Regions from separate parts of the Dermacoccus sp. SAI-028 genome, predicted to be linked through region 1. Evidence: riboswitches for the same ligand, from Rfam matches in the RefSeq annotation. Region 1 holds a riboswitch; each other region holds the start of a gene.
The links. Region 1 has a riboswitch for S-adenosylmethionine ahead of EDC82_RS05325 (aminotransferase class V-fold PLP-dependent enzyme). Riboswitches for the same ligand answer to the same signal wherever they lie in the genome.

Region 1 (4,946 bases):
GACGCACGGTCACGAGGACCACATCGGCGCGGTGCCGTACCTGTTGCGCATGAAGAACGACATCCCGCTCATCGGCTCGACGCTGACGCTCGCGCTCATCGAGGCGAAGCTCAAGGAGCACCGCATCCGCCCGTACACGATGGCGGTGAAGGAGGGCCAGCGCGAGAAGATCGGCCCGTTCGACTGCGAGTTCGTCGCCGTCAACCACTCGATCCCCGACGCGCTCGCCGTCTTCGTCCGAACCCCCGCAGGCAACCTGCTGTGCACCGGCGACTTCAAGATGGACCAGCTTCCGCTCGACGGCCGCATCACCGACCTGCGCGCGTTCGCGCGGCTCGGTGAGGAGGGCGTCGACCTGTTCCTCACCGACTCGACGAACGCCGAGGTGCCCGGCTTCACGACGCCGGAGAAGGACATCACGCCCGCGATCGAGCGCGTCTTCGAGAAGGCGGAGCGACGCATCATCGTCGCCTGCTTCTCCTCGCACGTGCACCGCGTGCAGCAGGTGCTCGACGCCGCCGAGGCCCACGGGCGCAAGGTCGCGATGGTCGGGCGCTCGATGGTGCGCAACATGACGATCGCCGCCGACCTCGGCTACCTCAAGGTGCCCGACAACGTGCTCGTCGACATCAAGAAGCTCGAGCAGATGCCCGAGGACAAGCAGGTGCTTATCTGCACCGGCTCGCAGGGTGAGCCGATGGCGGCGCTGGCGCGCATGGCGAACCGCGACCACCGTATCGACGTGGGGGAGGGCGACACCATCCTCATGGCGAGCTCGCTCATCCCGGGCAACGAGAACGCCGTCTACGGCCTCATCAACGGCCTCATGCGTCTCGGCGCCAATGTCGTGCACAAGGGCAACGCGATGGTGCACGTCTCGGGCCACGCCTCCGCCGGCGAGCTGCTGTACTGCTACAACGTCGTCAAGCCGAAGAACGTCATGCCGATCCACGGCGAGTGGCGTCACCTCGTCGCCAACGGCAAGCTCGCCGCCGCGACGGGTGTGCCGAGCGACCAGGTGCTGCTCGCCGAGAACGGCGTCGTCGTCGACCTCGTCAACGGCAAGGCTGCCATCACGGGCGCGGTGCCGGTCGGGTACGTCTACGTCGACGGTTCGCTCGTCGGTACGACCGACGAGGACATGCTCAAGGACCGCCGCATCCTGCGTGACGAGGGCTTCGTCACCGTCATCGTCGTGCGCGACGCGAAGACGGGCGCGATCCTCGCCGGCCCGGACATCCGCACGCGCGGCTTCGCCGAGGGCGACGAGGTGTTCGACCGCGTCCGGCCGAAGATCGAGCAGGCGCTGCTCGAGGCACGCAACAAGGGTGTCAAGGACAGCCACCAACTGCAGCAGGTCATCCGGCGCGCCGTGGGCGGTTTCGTCGGCGGCAAGCTGCGCCGCCGACCGATGATCATCCCGGTGGTCATCGACGCCTGACGCTTCGGGGGTATGTCAGGGGGTCGTGTGAGGCGGCTGAGATCGCCTCTGGCTGCCATCTCGGATGAATGAAGGGTGCGACGCGTGTGACGCGTCGCACCCTTCGTCCGTTGGGGTGCAACTGGATTCGAAATGGACGTCGAGGTTTGTTATTGAGCGTGGTCAAAAAAACTCGCATGAGCGCGCGAGCGGGCCCTTCGACAGGAGCCACCGCGTCGGCATCCCGTATCTGACGAAATGCGGCGGTGAGCCCCTCGCTGGGGCCCACCGCCGCTCGTTCTCCTCACCAGGGGCGGGGCTCTGAGAGGTCTCGTCGGTCGGTGACGGGGCTCCACCCGAGGCCCGGGGTGTGGGTGTAGTCGAAGGTGGGCCCATGGGTGACGAGAGCACGCACGGCGTCGACGAGGCGTCGTGCGTGCTCTGTCGTCGTGGCGAGACCGATCGAGGCGCGCACTGCCGTCGCGCCCTCGCCGAGGCGCGCGTCGCAGAGCAGGTGAGCGCAGAATCGCCCGTCGCGCACAGCGATGCCGTGCTCGTCTGCGAGCACCTGAGCGACGAGCGTCGGGTCGTATCCGGCGACGGTGAACGTCGTGACGCCGACGTTGTCGCTCGCATTCCGCCTTGGCGCGCCATCGTCGAGGTGAGCGTCCGCGGCATTCTGCTCGTCGAAGAGTTCGACGATCCTCACGCCGTCGATCGAGTTGAGACCGTCGCGGACGATGGCGTGGATCTTCTCCTCGCGCGCCTCGGCTTCGCCGCGCTGCGCGGACAGCGTCGAGGCTGCGGCCGCGAGCGCGATGGCCCCGACCGCGTTCGGGGTGCCGCCCTCGTGGCGTGCGGGCGCGGGCGCCCAGGCGACGTCGCCGGCGCCTGACGCATCTTCGCTGACGCGGTGGCTCGCGCCGCCGGCGCGGAAGTACGGAGGGGCGGTGTCGAGCCAGTCGCGGCGCCCGACGAGGGCTCCTGAACCGTACGGCGCGTAGGCCTTGTGGCCGGACAGAGCGACGTAGTCGATGCCCCAGGCGTCGATGTCGACGCGGCGGTGCGGGGCGAGCTGCGCGGCGTCGAGAGCCGTCCGCGCCTCATGCCGGCGGGCGACGGCGGCGAGGCGCTCGATGGGCCACACCTCGCCCGTCACGTTGCAGGCGCCGGTGATGAGGACCAACACGGGAGCATCGTTGTGGGCGCGGAATTCCGCCAGAGCGACGTCGAGGTAGCCCTCAGCCTCGGCGTGAGAGTGAGGGATCGGCAGCCGCGTCGTCCGCTCGTCCGCCCACGGCAGCAGCGCCGCGTGGTGCATCGAGCGGAACACGAAGACCTGCGTCTGTTGCGGCAGACAGTGAGCCAACAGGTTGAGCGCGTCCGAGGTGTTGCGCGTGAAGACGGTGACGTCGTCCTCGCGCGCGCCGACGAACGCGGCGACCTCCTGCCGAGCCTCCTCGTACCACCGGGTCGTCAGCTGCGACGCCCGTCCCGCACCGCGATGCACCGAACCGTACGTGCGCAGGGTCGTGTCGACGGCCCGCGCGGCGGCCTGCAGCGCGGGAGCCGTCGCGCCGTGGTCGAAGTTCGCGTGCTCGACGACGCGCCCGTCGAGCGTCGCGACGCCGAGATCGGCGCCGATCGTGGCCAGGGCGGCATTGGCCTGCTGCGGCGCGTCCGCGCGATGATGGGTAGCCGTGGGCGTCTCGCGACGGGACCCGCCGGGGTGCGCGGGCTGGGTGTGGTGACGCTCGGGGTCCGCGACGGGAGTCCCGGGGGTTACGGCGTGAGCGGGGCGGGTCGTGTGGCTCGCAGCGTGGCGGCGCGCGTCGGAGTCAAGGATCGAGAGAATGGCAGAACGGGGCATCGAGGCTCCTCGAATCAGGGGCCTCGCCGTCGCCAGATGGCTCGGCCCGCGCTTGCCGACACCGGTGCTGGTGGCGGCCAGGTCGTCACCCGGAGCACCCCACCGCGGTGGAGGGTTGCCGTCCAGCAAGCCGGGGCTGTGCGCTGGAACTCATGACCTACGTGAACGCTCGCACCCGGCCCTCCGCCGCGTCCACCGACGTGCGGCCAGAGGTTCGCATCGTGAGATCACCTGTGGGATCGCGGATGGCGAGCGCCGCGCGCAAGAGTCGGCGTCTCGCGGTGGGGATGCCCGTGGTCCCCCGGGCAGCTGGCGGCGCCTCCGACAAGGGTCAGGGCGCTGTCGGATGCGAGCGCGTCAACGCGCCAGCGCATCGGGACGCGGATTCGAAGGTGTCGAGCCGACCCGCCGTCACCATTGGACCCGTGTCACGGCGTGGGTCCGCGAAAACGGCCGGAACCCCCACTAGCCTTGCGGGGTGGCGACCCGAAACAGACCAGCGAACGACAGCGTCCTCGTCGCGAAGAAGGCCTCTTCGCAGCCGCGCGCCAAGAGCTCGCGCCCGGCCGGCGCATCTGCGGCCTCGACGACGCGCGCCCGCACGACCCCGCCGAAGTCGAGCGCACCACGTTCGGGCGGCACGACGAAGAATGCACCCGCGCGCAAGACCGGCTCGTCGCGAGGGGCTGCTGAAGCGCGTCCCTCCGCGTCCGGTCGCGCTGCTCGTGGCGCGTGGATGGGTGTTTCGCACGTCGCCGGCGGCACCGTCCGCCGCGTCGGCGCCGCCGCTTCTGACCTCGAACCCGAACACCGTCGCGACGGGCTCGGTTTCGCCCTCCTCGCCCTCGGCATCGTCGTCGCTGCGCGGGAGTGGTGGGGGCTGCCCGGCATGTTCGGGGACGTCGTCCACGCCGTCGCGGCCGGCACGTTCGGCGTCATCGCCTACGTTCTGCCCGTCGTCCTCATCGGCATGGCCATCCACATGTTCCGCCACCCGCGGGGGCACCAGCCGACCAACCGCATGACGATCGGACTGACGATCCTCGCGCTCGGCTCGACGGGGATCGCCCACCTCGTCGGCGGGCGTCCGTCGACAGGGGTTTCGACCGCGGTGCGCGGCGCAGGCGGCATCCTCGGCGTCATCACGGGAGGGCCGCTGTCTGCCGCGCTCACGGTGTGGGGCGCGGGCATCATCCTCGCGCTCGTGTCGTTCTTCGGTTTCCTCGTGCTGACGCGCACGCCCGTCAATCGCATCCCGCAGCGCATCCGCGAGGTCGAGGCGCAGATCTTCGGCCACCCCCTCGATGAACGCGACGACGAGGGCGAGCTGCTTCAGCGTGACGCCGTCGCCGACGACCTGCACGGCGCCGACATCGGTAACCGCGCGCGGGGCGGCTCGCGTCGCGGCGCGGGTGACGACGCCCGGCGCGGCGATGAGCCCTACGAGCAGGCCGCCGAGGTCGTCGGCAAGGGGCCGCGCGGCGCGGGCCGTGGCATATCACGCAACCCGCTCAACCGCCGTCGCGGTGAGCAGCAGATCTACGACATCGACACGATCGACGGCGCCCCGGCGGGCGTCGATCAGACGCGAGAGATGCCCGCCGGCGGCTCTGACGACGAGCGCGCCGGTGACGCGAGCGCCGCTGCGCTCGCGCG
Region 2 (4,946 bases), 840 kb from region 1:
GCGCTGGGACGCACCGAGTAGCCGATGTGACCGATCGCCTCGTACAGCACCTCGGTGAGGGTGTGACGCAGGGCCAGAAAGCCGACGATGTCACCCTCCCCCGCCCGCGGGCCGTCGAGCACCCAGAAATAGCTGCAGTGCACGAATCCCTCAGGCGGCGCGACGGTCGTATCGCCCTGGCGCGCACGATCGGTGAGGTAGGCGTCGAACCCGGCGCGCGACGTGTCGACGACGTCGTCGCGACGATAGCCCGTGCCGTCTTTCGGCGTCGCGCCGAACTCGTCGAATGCGTCCTTCCAGTCGTCGTAGCGAGCGGCGTCGGGCCTGATGAGCTTCAGCATCCCGTCATTCCATCACCGTGCGACGCCCCCGGCGACCGATTTTCCCGACGGCCGGCTGGACGAATGTGCACAAGCAAATCGCCGATGGGGACCGGATTCGCCGAGGGGGACGGGATTCGCGAAGGGGGACGAAAATCGCAGAGGGGTACATGACGACGCGATGCGGGCCCCAGAGACCCGCACCGCGCCATGTCAGCTCACACCGTCAGGCAGCTGCGCCACCCGTCAGGCCATTGACGCCGACGGGCTTGTCGCCACCGACCGTCACGCGCCTCATGGCGCGCGGGCCAAGGTTGGCGTCGACGTAGTCGCGGTTCGCGTAGTGCGACGTCGCACGGTTGTCCCAGATGCCGACGTCGCCGGGCGCCCAACGGTGGCGGATGGTGTGTTCGGGCTGCGTCAGGTGCGCGTACAGCACGTCGAGGATCGCCCGCGACTCGGCCTGCGACACGCCGACGATGTGGGAGGTGAAACCGGGGTTGACGAACAACCCGCGACGGCCCGTCTCGGGGTGCACACGCACGACGGGGTGCTCGACGACGGGCAGCTCGGTGACGACCTCGCCGCTCCACTCCTGCCCACCGTTCTTGCGCAGGTACGCGCCCCATTCGCGGTTGCCGTCGTGGGCGGCGACGAGCTGGTCGACGAGGCCGCGGAACGGCTCCGACAGCGAGTCGTACGCCGCCTGCGCGTCGGCCCAGGAGGTGTCGCCGCCGTAATCCGGCAACGTCACGGCGCGCAGGACGCTGATGGCCGGCGGCTCCTTCATGAACGTGACATCCGTGTGCCACTCGTCGGAGAACGAGAACTCGGGGTCGGAGGAGTCGATCGAGTAGATCTCCTTGCGCTCGTGCGTGCCCGCGACGGGGTGGCCCGCCGTCAGCTCGCCGAGCAGGTTTCCGAGGCGCACCTGAGCGTCGTCGTCGAACGCGTCCTGACCCCGGAAGAAGAGCACCTTGTGCGCGAGCAGCGCGCGGCGCAGGTCGAACGCTATCGCGTCGTCGACCTGCGCGAGGTCGACGCCGTGGACGATTGCGCCGAACGCCGGGCCGAGGCGTTCGATGCGCAGCCCGGGCGTCGCGACGGTGCCGCCGTGGCGCGCCGCTGCGCTCGTCGGAACACCCGTCGGTGCGCCGCTCGCGGAGTCGACGTTCGTGTCGGGCGTGGTGTCGAGGAGTGTCATGGCAGACCCTTCGTTGCGCTTGCCGCCGCGTCGGTCGACGGGCGGCCGGGTCGTTACTCGGGGCACCCCGGCGCACGTGTGCGTTCGCATGGGGGTTGCCGCCCGGCCAGCCGAGACTTCGCGCCGGGGCTCGTGACCCGCACATAACGTAGCACTGGCCAAACATAAAGGTCGAGTTATGCATCAACGGCGGCCACACCGTGACATTCGTCAGGGGCCCGCCGCACCCGGGCGGCCATACTGAGAGCAGAACGCCCGTGGAGCACTCCCCCGTCGGTGAGCAGCGGTGATCGATGGTTCATGGTCGCCCTGACCGTGTTCGAGATCGGAGCGTCGATCGTCACGGTCGAGTTCGTGAAGTCGCATGGTGGCAGCGATTTCAGCGCGTACATGTGGTCGCTGCTCGCGCCGGCCGTCGGCGCTCTCGTCTACTGGGCGCGCACACGCCGCGCGTCAGGGGCCCGCGCCGCGATCCTCGCGTTCAACCTGCGCTCGGCGGCCGTCGTCATCGCGAACAGTTCGTTCCAGAACGCGTTCGCGTGGACGCAGATCATGACGGTGGCGGCGATGCTGGTCGGCATCACCCCACCGTCATGATTGCGCGTTGCCTGCGTCTGGACGGGCAACGGGCAGCCGCTCAGCACCGCCAGTGAGAGCTCAGGGTGCCCAGTGCGAGCCCAGCGGGTAGCCGCCGTTGTCGCCGTTGTCGGTCGTCTTCGTGGCGAGCACCTGGTGCAGGTGCAGCCAGCCCTCCTCGAACCCGAGGCGTGAACCGGCCATGTAGATGCCCCACACCTTCGCGGTCGGCAGGCCCGCCTCGGCGACGCAGAAATCCCAGTTCGCCTCGAGGTTGCGGCACCAGTCGCGCAGCGTCAGGGCGTACGACAGGCGCAGGTTCTCGTCGTGCTGAACCTCGAAACCGGCGTCGTGGCACTCACTGATGAGCCGCCCCGGCGAGGCGAGCTCGCCGTCGGGGAAGACATAGCGATCGGTGAACGGCTCCGGCTTGGCCGAAGCCGTGTCGTCGCGACGCGTGATGCAGTGGTTGAGCAGGCGGCCACCGTCGCGCAGCTTCGAGTGCAGGAACGAGAAGTAGTTGGCGTAGTTCTTCACGCCGATGTGCTCCGTGAGGCCGATCGAGCTGACGGCGTCGAAGCCCGTCTCGGTGACGTCGCGGTAGTCGCCGTAGCGGATCTCGACAAGGCTCTCGAGGCCCGCCTCACGCACGGCGCGCTGACCCCACTCGGCCTGCTCCTTGCTCAGGGTGACGCCTATGACGTGGACGCCGCGCTCGCGAGCGGCGTGCATCGCCATGCCGCCCCAGCCGCAGCCGACGTCGAGCAGCCGTTGGCCGGGCTGCAGGTCGAGCTTGTCGGCAACGAGGGCGAACTTGCGCTCCTGCGCGTCCTCGAGGGTGTCGTCCGGCGTGTCGAACACGGCGCACGTGTAGGCCATCGAGTCACCGAGCACCTTCTCGTAGAACGCGTTCGAGACGTCGTAGTGGTGCTTGATCGAGTCGGCGGCGCGGCTCACCGGGTTCACCTTGGCGAGGTGGCGCTTCCAGCGGGGCTCGTTCTCGACCTCGGGCAGCGGCGGGTGGACGAACGCCTTCGGCCCCAGCTGCTTGACGACGGGCGCGAGCGCCGACGCGACGCCCTTCGGCGTCAGCTGCTTCGTGCGCACGTCACGCTTGATGCGGCTGAACACCTCGTAGGGGTCACCAGGGTGGAAACCGGTGCCGGTCAGCGTGCCCGTCAGATAGGCGCGGGCGAGGCCGAGATCGCCAGGGGCGCTGAGGAGGTAGCGCAGCCCCTCCTCGCTCTCGACACGCACGGCGATGTCGCTGTCGCGCGGGCCGATGTCGGTGCCGTCGTACGCCGTGATGCGGAAGGGCAACGGCTCCTCCAACACGGCCTGGACGGCCTGGGCGACGAGGGGGTTGGCGGTCGTGGTCTGGCTCATGCGTGCGTCCTCATCTTGTCAGCGAACTCAGGAAGGCGGCCCTGCGGGTCGTACTTCGTCTTCATGCGGCGGTATTCGGCTGCGCCGTACAGCGCTTCGAACGTCTCGGCGTCGTAGTAGACGTCGGAATAGAGCGACTTGTGGCCGTGCATCGTCGGCAGCACGGCCTCGATGTCGCGGTTGACGTCGCCGTCAGACCGCCCGGGGGTGATGGCGACGGTGCCCCAGAACCCGACGTTGACGTACGTGCGGTTCGGTTCGAGCTGGTACAGCGGCCACGCGTCGTCGCCGCGCAGGCGCAGCGGGCACACCCACACGGGCGTCATGCCGACGTGCTCGTCGAACCACGGCATGAACGTCTCGAGCTGTTCGAGGGGCACCTCGACGTCCTGCACGACGCGCTCGCGCGGCAGTTCGCCGCGCATCTCGTCGATCCTCGCGGCGAAGCCCCAGCGGTTCTCCCACCCGACGATGCGGTGGTAGAAGTCGCTGCGACGGTACTTGCGCGGCCACACGCGTCGCACCTTCGGGTTCTGTGCGAAGAACGCGTCGGAGCACCAGAACCAGTCGGTGTCCCAACGCCAGATGTAGTCGTGCGCGCTCAACGTGTCGCGGTCGAGCTCACTGATGCTCTTGTAGAAGATGTTCTGCCCCGTGTAGTCGCTCGGGCGGCGGCGCGTCTCGGGGAAGAAGTTGGCGAGCACGAGATAGGCCTCGTCCTTGCTGACGATCATGCCGTCGAGGCCGTCGACGCGTTCGCCCTGCCACTCGCGGGTCTCGACGATGGCGTCGATCGCTCGCGTCATGGCTGCGACGCTCGCGAACCGCACGTTGCGCGTCTCGACGAGGTCACCGATCGGCTGCAGTTCGATGCGCAGACGCGTCGCGTAGCCCAGGCTGCCGTAGCTGTTGGGGAAGGCGCGGAAGAGGTCGGCGTGCTCGTTGGTCGGCGAGGCGGTGAGCAGCTCGCCGGTGCCGGTGAGGATGTCCATCTCGAGGACGGACTCGTGCGGCAGTCCGTTCTTGAACGACGTCGACTCGATGCCGAGGCCGGTGACGGCGCCGCCGAGGGTGATCGTGCGCAACTGCGGGACGACGAGCGGCATGAGGCCGTGCTCGAGCGTGGCGTCGACGAGGTTCTCGTACGTGCACATGCCCTGGACGTCGGCCATGCGAGCATCGGCGTCGATGCTGATGACGCCCGTGAGGCCGCTGACGTCGAGGCCCACCTTCGCCTTCTCGCGCGGACGGAAGAGGTTCGAGGTCTTCTTCGCGAGGCGCACCGTGGCGCCGGCGGGGATGGCTTCGAAGGAGGCCCTCAACTGCGCGACGGCAGAGGCGTGAGCGGCCTCACCGGCCAGTTCCACACTGGGCTGTTTTTTCTTATCGAACATCTATGCTCTCCACGTCTCAGGAAGTTACGCCTGCCCCGGTTGCAGCACCAAATCAGGCCGGCTCAT
Region 3 (4,946 bases), 1.2 Mb from region 1:
CGTCTCGCCCACCGCGGTGACGATCGTGGGGCGCAGCGCCTCCCAATCGGTTGCGGGCATCATGCGGCGACCTCCTCGACGTCGGCGGCGAGACGCAGTTCGTCGAGCACGGTGGTGACGGCGCCGTCGTCGCCGCGCAGGGCGAGCGTCAACGTCGTCAGGGTGTCGTCCTTGAGCGGTGTGAGGCCGCCGTGCACGATCTCCGGTTCGACGCCGTGTGCGGACATGCGGGCCAGGACACGGCCGAACTCGCGCGGGTCGTGAACCGTCAGCGTCGCGAGGTGCCCGTCGTGGGCAGCGCGCAGCCGGGCGCTCTCGCGTGCGTCGGGCACGTTCCGCAGGGTGGCGTCGACGAGGCGGCGCGTCGCGTCCGCCTTCGGCGCGCCGAGGACGTCGACGGTGCGCCCGGACTCGACGATGCGGCCGGCCTCGAGGACGACGACGTCGTCGGCGAGTTCGCGCACGACGTCCATCTCGTGGGTGATGACGACGATCGTCACGCCGAGCTCGTCGTTGACGCGGCGCAGCAGCGCGAGGACGTCCTTCGTCGTGTCGGGGTCGAGCGCGGACGTGGACTCGTCGGCGAGCAGGATCTCCGGGTTCGTCGCGAGCGCACGGGCGATGCCGACGCGCTGCTTCTGCCCGCCGGAGAGCTCGTCGGGGTAGGCCCACGCCTTCTCGGTGAGCCCGACGAAGCTGAGCAGCTCGGTGATGCGCGCCTCCTGGCGCGCCTTGTCCCAGTCGGCGACCTCGAGGGGGTAGGCGACGTTGGCGTACACCGTGCGCGAGCGGATGAGGTTGAACTGCTGGAACACCATGCCGATGCGACCGCGCAGCTCGCGCACCTGCTTCGCGGACAGCGACGCGAGGTCGACGCCGTCGATCTCGACGTGGCCGCGCGTCGGCGTCTCCAGGCCGTTGATGAGACGTACGAGGGTGCTCTTACCTGCGCCGGAGAAACCGATGACGGCGACGATGCGTCCGCGCTCCACCTGCGTCGTGATGCCGTCGAGAGCCGTCACCCGGCTCTTGCCGCGGGTGAACGTCTTGCCGACGTCGTGGAAGGCGACGGCGGGCGGGGTGGCACTCGCCGGCGCGGCGGCCTTCGTCAGTGTGGGGGAGGGGCCCGTCACTTCGATCCCTTCGCCTTGATCTGGGCCTCGAGGTTCGCGAGGATGCCCTGCACCTCGGAGGCGGAGTTGTTCACGAGGACGCTCGTGCCCTTCGTGCGCTCCTCGATGAGCTTCTCGACGCTCGGGTCGTGGTAGGCCTTGACGAACTTGGCGTAGTCGGCGTTGTCCTTGTCCGCGGCGCGCGCGACGACGACGTTGATGTACGGCTTCGACGAGGCCGCATGCGGGTCGTCCTTGAACAGGGCCTTGCTCGGGTCGAGCTTCGCGTCCGCGGCGAAGTTGTTGTTGACGATCGCGCCGTCGACGGACGGCAGCGCGGCCGCGGTCTGCTCGGCGTTGACCGCTGTGACGGTGACCTTCGAGGCGCCGGCGTCGATGTCGGCCGGGGTCGACAGCGAGGTGCCACCACCCTTGAGCTTCAGCAGTCCGGCGCTCTGCAGCAGCAGCAAGGCGCGCGCCTGGTTCGTCGGATCGTTGGGGATGGCGATCTTGCCGCCCTGGGGGAACTGGCCGACGCTCGTGTGCTTCTTCGAGTACAGCGCCAGCGGGACGATGTACGTCGCCCCGATGGGCGTGAGGTTCTGCTTCGCCTTGGTGTTGTAGTCGGCGAGGAATTGCAGGTGCTGGAACTGGTTGAGGTCGACCTGGCCCTCGGAGAGCGCGGGGTTGGCCTGGGTGTAATCAGAGAAGTTGACCGGTTCGATGTCGAGACCGTACTTGTCCTTGCCCACCTTGACGAGCTGGTTCCAGTACGGGTCCGACGCCTCCGTCGTGCCCACCTTGAGGTGGGTCAGCTTGTCGTCACTGCTCCCGCCGAGCACCTTGGCCCCGATGCCGGCGGCCAGCGCGACGACGAGGACGCCTGCGCCGATCGCAACGTACTTGCCGGTGTCGTTCTTCGGTTTCGGGGGCAGGGCGGTCGCGCCGTTCTCGGCGCTCGTGGCGTCATGCGTGGACGAGGTGGGCGTCGAGGTCTCGTCGGCGGGGGTGTGCTTGTCGGTCATGATCTCTCCTGGTGAGGCGGCAAGGATGCGAATGCGCGGGGCTGGCGCGGGTGCGCGGAGTCAGCGTGAAGGCGGGGCGCCGGGGTGGGGCGCGGTGCGCGGTGTCGTGCGGGGCATGCCTTTCGGGGCCTGGGCAGCGCAACGGAAGGCTCACGAGGATGCCGTCACGTTGGGTGCCGAGCGTGCTTGCCGCGTGGTCGACGCGGCCGGGTCATCACCTGGAGCACCCCGCCACGCGTGTGAGGGTTGCCGTCCGACCAGCCAGGGCTTTGCATCGGATCTCTTGACCAGCAGCGAGATTAGAGCCGCGCACGACAAAGCGTCAAGTTGTGGCACTGGAGATGAGACGTGGGCGAAGATTGTGACGTGCGACACGCGGCGTGGCTGATGCGGCGTCTTTCGCCGTCGAGGCTCGGGTGAGTGATTTCTTCACACAGCTTGGACGATCGTCTAGGTGGGTGATGAGTGTGACGTCGGCCACGCGCCGAGGGCCCCGGCGTCGTGTTCGACGACGCCCCACCCGGGCAGCACTTCGGTGACGTCCTGACTCAGCCGGACGCCACACGCTCGGCTGGTTCGAGCGTGCGGGCGGTCTTCCGCGGCGGCCACCCGAAGAATGACTTCCGCACGATGGGCACGTTCGTCAAGGTGCAGCGTCAGGTCGGCTCGTCGTGGGTCGACGTCCTCGACGACCACGACTGGGACACCTCGTACGTCTGGTCGCGCGAGGGCGTCTCGTACTCGCGATGCACCATGGAGCGGCGCATACGTCGCGGCACGCCCGCGAGCACGTATCGCCTCGTGCAGCAGGGCAGCTGGAAGAACGGCTGGAACGGCAAGGTCAGTGCCCATACCGGAACGAGCCGGGCCTTCCAGGTGCGCTGAGACGGCCGGTGCGCCGCGGTGGCCGGTTGATCGGCCGCCGGCTCAGCGGCCGCCGTGCATGTCGTCGTCAGCGTGGCGGGAGGACATCCGTCTGCGCGGGCAGGTCGGCGACGCCGACGGGGCACGTGACGCCCTTGAAGCCGTGGTTGCAGTAGCCGCCGGGGTGCTTGGACAGGTACTGCTGGTGGTACAGCTCCGCCGGCCAGAAGGGGCCCGCCTCGTCGGCCGGGCGCATCTCGGTCGTGATGGCGCCGCGGCCCGCGTCGTCGAGTGCCTCCTGGAAGAGCGCGGACGTCTCGCGGGCAGCGCGCTCCTGCTGCGGCGTCGTCCAGTAGATCGCCGAGCGGTATTGCGTGCCGACGTCGTTGCCCTGCCGGTTCGCGGTCGTCGGGTCGTGGTTCTCCCAGAACGCCTTGAGAAGCTCGCGTTCGGACACGCGCGACGGGTCGTAGGCCACCATGACCGTCTCGGTGTGGCCCGTGCCGCCGCCACAGACATCTTCGTACGTCGGCTCGGTGGCGTGGCCGCCCATGTACCCGACGGCCGTGGTGACGACGCCCGGAATCTTCCAGAAGATGCGTTCGGCGCCCCAGAAGCAGCCCATCGCGACGTACAGGGTCGCCGAGCCGTCGGGCAGTTCGGAGAACATCGGCACGTCGAGGACGTCGTGCAGGTCGCTCGCCTCGGGCGTTCGGGTGTGCTTTCGAGTGAACATGAGGTGCCTTTCCTCGGGTTCCGAGACAACACCGCCGGCGGTCGAGGCATTCCGGCCCGACCCTCCGCCGGCATGAACGGGTTGTCGCACGATCCAGGCGGACGCGCCGAAAAACCGGTTGCGTACGCAGCTGGTGCTGAGTGCAATGTCGCCATGCGCATTCGTCAGATCGGCCCGTCCGACCCGCTGTTCGACGCCTGGGCGCAGGTGTTCATGACGGTGGGCCACGAGCAGTGGGGCAAGCACACGATCGCCTACCCCGCCGACGAGCTGCGCGCCATGTGGGGCAAGGAATCCGAGACGCGTCATGCGTTCGTCGCCGTCGAGGGGGAAGCCTCGTGCGACGACGACGCCGTTGGGGGAGCAGCCGACATACAGGATGATGGCGTGGACACAGCAGCTGGCGTCGTCGGTGCCGCCGAGCTCGTCCTGCCGCGCCGCGACAACACCCACCTCGCGTTTCTCCACCTCGACGTGCCGGCTCCCGCGCGACGACGGGGTGTCGGCTCGGCGCTGCTCTCAGCCGCGGAGGAGATCATGCAGGACGAGGGACGTACGACGGTCCTCGTCGAGACGCAGACGCCCGTCGGCCAGCCTGACGCCGCAGGCGCCTTCCTCGCTGCCCGCGGGTTCGCCCAGGCCCAGACGTGCGTGCGCAACGCTCAGCGTCTGCCGGTCAGCGACGCCGTCGCCGCACAGATGCGTGCCGCCCTCGCGTTCGACGACGAGTATGTCGTCGAGACGGCCGTCGACGACCTCCCGTCGCAGTGGCTCGAGGAGCGGGCCCGTCTCGGAGCGATGATGTCGACCGACACCCCGCTCGGTGACGTTGCGATCGAACCGGAGACGTGGGATGCCGCGCGGGTGCGCGAGCTGTTCGACACCGCACGCGCTCAGGGCCGACGCGTCGTCGAGGCCGTGGCGTGGCACCGACCGACCGGGCAGATGGCCGCGTTCACGCACGTCAGCGTTCCCGCGGAGACGCCTTGGATCGCCTACCAGGACGACACCCTCGTCGAGGCCGCGCACCGTGGGCACCGGCTCGGCTACCGGGTCAAGGCTGCGGTGTCGCTGCTGCTGCCGCAGGTCGCGCCGGGCGTCGAGGTGCAGCGCACCTGGAACGACGAGACGAACACCCACGTGCTGCGGATCAACTCCGAGCTCGGCTACGAACGCGAGGGCACGATGATCGAATGGCAGAAGAGGCTT
Region 4 (4,946 bases), 270 kb from region 1:
GGCGTGCTCGTCGAGCACTACGCGGGCGCGTTCCCGGCGTGGCTCGCGCCGGTTCAGGTGCTCGCCGTGCCCGTCGCGGAGGAGTACTACGACTACCTGCAGGACGTCGCGATGAAGCTGCGCGAAGCCGGCGTGCGTGTCGAGGTCGACATGAGCGACGACCGCTTCCCGAAGAAGATCCGCAACGCGTCCAAGTCGAAGGCGCCGTTCATCCTGATCGCCGGTGAAGAGGACCGCGACAACGGCGCCGTCTCGTTCCGTTTCCGCGACGGGTCGCAGAAGAACGGCGTGCCGGTGGCCGACGCGATCGCCGAGATCACCCGCGTCATCACCGAACGTCAGAACACCGACCCGACGGCCGGCTGACGTCTGCCTCGACGACGACGCGCGCCCCCGAACCTCGCGGTTCGGGGGCGCGCTCGTGTGTTGGCATGTGCACCCGAGGGCCGGCGTTCGACACGGCCGGGTGACCACGCTCGGGGTAGGGAACCCGGTTGCGTCACCCGTCGCGGGGACCCACCTCAGCGCACGGTCACTTCGCTGCAGCGAAGCCCTTCTCGAGGTCGGCGATGATGTCGGCGGAGTTCTCGATGCCGACGCTCAACCGCACGAGTCCGGGCGTCACGCCGGCGCCGCGGCGGTCCTCGTCGCTGCCCTGGGAGTGCGTCGTCGACGCAGGATGGATGGCGAGGGAACGGACGTCACCGATGTTCGCGACGTGCGAGTGCAGTTCGAGAGCGTCGACGAACTTCTTGCCCGCCTCGACGCCGCCGGCGATCTCGAACGACAGCACGGCGCCGGAGCCGGCGGGCAGGTAGCGGTCGGCGAGTTCCTTGTAGGGGCTCGACGGGTCGGAGGCGTAGAACAACTTCTCGACCTGCGGCTGCGACTTCAGGAACTCGACGACCTTCTTCGCGTTCTCCACGTGTCGCTCCACACGCAGCGACAACGTCTCGAGGCCTTGCGCGATGAGGAACGCGTTGAACGGGGAGACGGCCGCGCCGAGGTCGCGCAGCAGTTCGACGCGCGCCTTGAGGATGAAGGCGAGGTTCGCGCCGAGCGGCGATCCGACGCCGAGGTCGCGGGCGAACACGAGACCGTGGTAGCTCTCCGACGGCTCGTTGAACTGCGGGAACTTCGCCGGGTCGGCGGCGTAGTCGAACGTCCCGGCGTCGACGAGCACGCCGGCGATCGACGTCCCGTGCCCCCCGAGGTACTTCGTCGCGGAGTGAATGACGACGTCCGCGCCATGCTCGATCGGGCGCAGCAGGTACGGCGTCGCGACGGTGTTGTCGACGAACAGCGGCACCCCGGCGTCATGCGCGATGTCGGCGAGGCCGCGCACGTCGAGCACCTTCTGGTCGGGGTTGCTCAGCGTCTCGCCGAACAGCAGCTTCGTGTTGTCGCGGATGGCGCCGCGCCACTCGTCGAGATCGTTGATGTTGTCGATGAACGTCGTCTCGACGCCGAGTCGCTTGAGCGTGTACTTCAGCAGGTTGTACGTGCCGCCGTACAGCGCGGACGAGGCGACGATGTGGTCGCCGGCCTGAGCGACGTTGAGGATGGCGAACGTCGTCGCCGCCTGACCCGACGCGAGCAGCAACGCGCCGACGCCGCCCTCCAGCGCGGCGATGCGGTCTTCGACCGCCTGCGCCGTCGGGTTGCCGATGCGCGTGTAGATGGGGCCGAGATCCGACAGGCCGAAGCGGTTGGCCGCGGTCTCGGCGGAGTCGAAGACGAACGACGTCGTCTGGTAGATCGGCAGCGCCCGGGCGCCGGTGTCGCCGTCGACGTTCTGGCCGACGTGGATCTGCTTGGTCTCGAAGGCCCAGTTCTCGGAGCTCATGATGATGTCCCTCTCGAGGAGTACGTGGACGCACGGGCGGCGCACCGTACGTGTGGTGCCCGAAGGGGAATCCCTCCGCGCTTGCCCGGACGCGCTCGGCGCCGGGCCAGGTCGTCACCCGGAGCACCCCGCCGCGGTGGGAGGGTTGCCGGCCAGCAAACCGGGGTTTGACGCTGGCGCTCGTGACCTGCGGCCACTCTAGGCCGGGTGGTGTCATCAGGCGGGAATGCTGTCTCACATTCCGGTCGCGGCCCCGTGCTGACGCGACGCGCCTACGGGCGACGACCCTCATGCCGTGCTTGACTGTTGCCATGACACCGACGATCGTCCGCGCGCGCCGCGAAGACGCGTTCGCCTGCGCGGCGCTGCGTCTGCAGATGGACCTCGAGGCGGGGGAGAGCAACCGCTCCGGCTTCATCACCGAGTATGCCGATCACTGGCTCGCGCACTACGACGATCTGCCGACGTGGCTCGCCTCGAGTGCTGACGGGACGGCTCTCGGCATGGTGCAGACGTCGCTCGTGCACCGGCCCCCGGCGCTGGCTCGGCCGGCGCAGCCGTCGCTCAACATCGCGGTCGTCTTCGTCACGCCGTCGGCGCGCGGCCAGGGCCTGGCCGAGCGGATGCTGCGGATCGTCGACGCCTGGGCCGACGCGCACGACGTCGCGCGAATGATGCTCAACGCCCGTCCGCGTGCCCGCAGGCTGTACGAACGGGCCGGCTTCGGCCCGCCGGACGAACGTCACATGCAGCGTGTGGCGCCGTTCGGCCTCGACGCCCGCCGCGATGCGGAGCGTGCGTCATGAGCGACGACGTCATCTGGGCGCTCGATCAGCGCGAGCGCTGCATCGCCTGCCCGTCCAAACCGGTCGCGAACGCCGTCGTCCTGCACCTCGGTGCTGACGGCGCCCTCGCGCGCGACGCTGTCGAGCAGTGGGCTCGTGACGGCGTCATGGCCGCCTCGGTCGCATGGCCGGGGGCGGCGGCCGGCCTCGATGACGACGACTGGCTCGACCTCGAGGACGCCGTCACGGGCCTCGCCGGGCTGGCGAGCATCGTCGCCGTCGTCGGTGACGGCGACGCGGCCGAGGTCGCGCGGACGTTGGCGGGCCGTGTCGGCGACGTCGCGCACGCGGGGGAAGCCGACCGAACCATTGTCCCGGCGCGTCTGCGCGAGATCGCGGCGGTCTGAGACCGCTCACCCGGGGTGCATGGTGCGCGCGAGCCCACCCGCGGCCGCTGCGTCGAGGCAGGCGGGGCTCTAGGATCGGGCCATGGTCGACGAGTTCAACACTGATTCGCAGGACGACATCCTCATCGAGCAAGCCGGCGCCTTCGCGGGCGAGGCCGACGGGTTCGGGCGGCTGTGGACGCCGCACCGCATGGCGTACATCGAGGGCGAGCGTCCGACAAAGGACGCCGGCCACGGCTGCCCGTTCTGCGCGTCGCCTACGAAGACCGACGCCGACGGCCTCATCGTCCACCGTGGTGAGCACTGTTTCGTCGTGATGAACCTGTTCCCGTACAACCCGGGCCACCTGCTCGTGTGCCCGTACCGTCACGTCGCCTCGTACATCGACCTCACCGACGACGAGACCGAGGAGTTCACGAAGCTGACGAAGGCCGGGGTGCGTGCCCTCAAGGCCGCGTCGAACCCGGGCGGGTTCAACCTCGGGATGAACCAGGGTGACGTCGCAGGTGCCGGCGTCGCCGCGCACCTGCATCAGCACATCGTGCCGCGCTGGGGTGGCGACATGAACTTCATGCCGATCATCGGGCGCACCAAGGCGCTGCCGGTGCTGCTCGAGGACAGCCGTCAGCGCATCGTCGCGAACTGGCCGAACGACTGACACCGGGCACCACGGGCAGTGCGCTGCCTCGAACGGGTATATCGAACCGCTACAGTTGAACCACCATGCTCAACAAGTACGCGCGCGCGTTTTTCTCCGCCATCTTCCGGCCCATCGCCCAGCTCCTGCTGCGTCTCGGCATCAGCCCCGACGTCGTGACGATCGTGGGCACCGTCGGTGTCGCGTTCGGTGCACTGTGGTTCTATCCGCGCGGCGACTTCCTCGTCGGCACGTTGTTCATCACCGTCTTCGTCTTCTCGGACATGCTCGACGGCAACATGGCGCGCCTGTCGGGCCGCTCGTCGACGTGGGGTGCCTACCTCGACTCGACGCTCGACCGCGTCGGTGACGCCGCGATCTTCGGCGGCCTCGTCCTGTACTACGCGGGCAAGGGCGACAACTTCCTCATGGCGTGCCTCGCGCTCGCGTGCCTCGTGCTCGGCTCGGTCGTCTCCTACGCCAAGGCCCGGGCCGAGGGTCTCGGCATGCAGGCGAACGTCGGCATCGCCGAGCGCGCCGACCGTCTCGTCGCCGTGCTCGTCACGACCGGCCTCGTCGGCTGGTTCCTGCCCGAGATCGTGCTGACCGTCGTGCTCACGCTGCTCGCCGTCGCATCGTTCATCACGGTCGTGCAGCGCATGCTCATGGTGCGGAAGCAGGCCCTCGCCAAGCCGTTCGAGGGCTGAGCGCGTGGCCGCCGAGGGGTTGACGACGCGCGCCCGCGACGCCGTCACCGTCGCAGCGTTCAAGGGCGCCTGGTGGGGCGTGCGGGCGCTGCCCGAGCGCGCCGCCCACCGCCTCTTCGACGTCATCGCGGACGTCACGACGCGCCGCGGCGGCCCGAGCGTCGCGCGGATGCGCTCCAACTACGCGATCGCGCGCCCCGAACTCGACGACGCAGCCCTCGACGCGCTCGTCGCCGCCGGCGTGCGCTCGTACCTGCGCTACTGGTGCGAGGCGTTCCGACTGCCGTCGCTGACACGCGAGCAGATCGCCGAGAGGGTGACCACCTCGGGTGAACTCGAGGCGACCCGCAGCATGCTCGCCGATGGACGCAGCGTCGTCGCCTACCTCGGCCACCTCGGCAACTGGGATCTCGCGGGCGCCTGGTCGGCGACACAGCTCGCGCACGTGACGACGGTCGCCGAGCGACTCGAGCCCGACGCTCTCTTCCGCGCGTTCCTGCACTTCCGCGAAGAGCTGGGCATGACGATCATCCCGCTGACCAAGGGCGAGAACGTCCTCGGCCA

Region 2: another riboswitch for S-adenosylmethionine. It lies ahead of EDC82_RS01465 (TauD/TfdA family dioxygenase); the one in region 1 lies ahead of EDC82_RS05325 (aminotransferase class V-fold PLP-dependent enzyme).
Region 3: another riboswitch for S-adenosylmethionine. It lies ahead of EDC82_RS10770 (MetQ/NlpA family ABC transporter substrate-binding protein); the one in region 1 lies ahead of EDC82_RS05325 (aminotransferase class V-fold PLP-dependent enzyme).
Region 4: another riboswitch for S-adenosylmethionine. It lies ahead of EDC82_RS06450 (bifunctional o-acetylhomoserine/o-acetylserine sulfhydrylase); the one in region 1 lies ahead of EDC82_RS05325 (aminotransferase class V-fold PLP-dependent enzyme).

Annotation. Positions count from the first base shown of each region.
Region 1 covers NZ_SMFS01000001.1:1,136,619-1,141,564, forward strand. Annotated here, with positions in the region: gene EDC82_RS05320 (ribonuclease J) at 1-1,441, shown strand, start outside; gene EDC82_RS05325 (aminotransferase class V-fold PLP-dependent enzyme) at 1,725-3,290, opposite strand; SAM riboswitch class IV at 3,334-3,448, opposite strand; gene EDC82_RS05335 (DNA translocase FtsK) at 4,027-4,946, shown strand, end outside.
Region 2 covers NZ_SMFS01000001.1:298,984-303,929, reverse strand. Annotated here, with positions in the region: gene EDC82_RS01470 (GNAT family N-acetyltransferase) at 1-341, opposite strand, end outside; gene EDC82_RS01465 (TauD/TfdA family dioxygenase) at 547-1,524, opposite strand; SAM riboswitch class IV at 1,535-1,662, opposite strand; gene EDC82_RS01460 (hypothetical protein) at 1,825-2,121, shown strand; gene EDC82_RS01455 (cyclopropane-fatty-acyl-phospholipid synthase family protein) at 2,182-3,486, opposite strand; gene EDC82_RS01450 (FAD-binding oxidoreductase) at 3,483-4,880, opposite strand; gene EDC82_RS01445 (FAD-binding protein) at 4,933-4,946, opposite strand, start outside.
Region 3 covers NZ_SMFS01000001.1:2,362,931-2,367,876, reverse strand. Annotated here, with positions in the region: gene EDC82_RS10780 (methionine ABC transporter permease) at 1-63, opposite strand, end outside; gene EDC82_RS10775 (methionine ABC transporter ATP-binding protein) at 60-1,133, opposite strand; gene EDC82_RS10770 (MetQ/NlpA family ABC transporter substrate-binding protein) at 1,130-2,137, opposite strand; SAM riboswitch class IV at 2,315-2,426, opposite strand; gene EDC82_RS10765 (neutral/alkaline non-lysosomal ceramidase C-terminal domain-containing protein) at 2,639-3,022, shown strand; gene msrA (peptide-methionine (S)-S-oxide reductase MsrA) at 3,090-3,737, opposite strand; gene EDC82_RS10755 (GNAT family N-acetyltransferase) at 3,891-4,946, shown strand, end outside.
Region 4 covers NZ_SMFS01000001.1:1,407,369-1,412,314, forward strand. Annotated here, with positions in the region: gene thrS (threonine--tRNA ligase) at 1-366, shown strand, start outside; gene EDC82_RS06450 (bifunctional o-acetylhomoserine/o-acetylserine sulfhydrylase) at 533-1,846, opposite strand; SAM riboswitch class IV at 1,919-2,034, opposite strand; gene EDC82_RS06455 (GNAT family N-acetyltransferase) at 2,158-2,652, shown strand; gene EDC82_RS06460 (hypothetical protein) at 2,649-3,038, shown strand; gene EDC82_RS06465 (HIT domain-containing protein) at 3,121-3,696, shown strand; gene pgsA (phosphatidylinositol phosphate synthase) at 3,762-4,382, shown strand; gene EDC82_RS06475 (phosphatidylinositol mannoside acyltransferase) at 4,387-4,946, shown strand, end outside.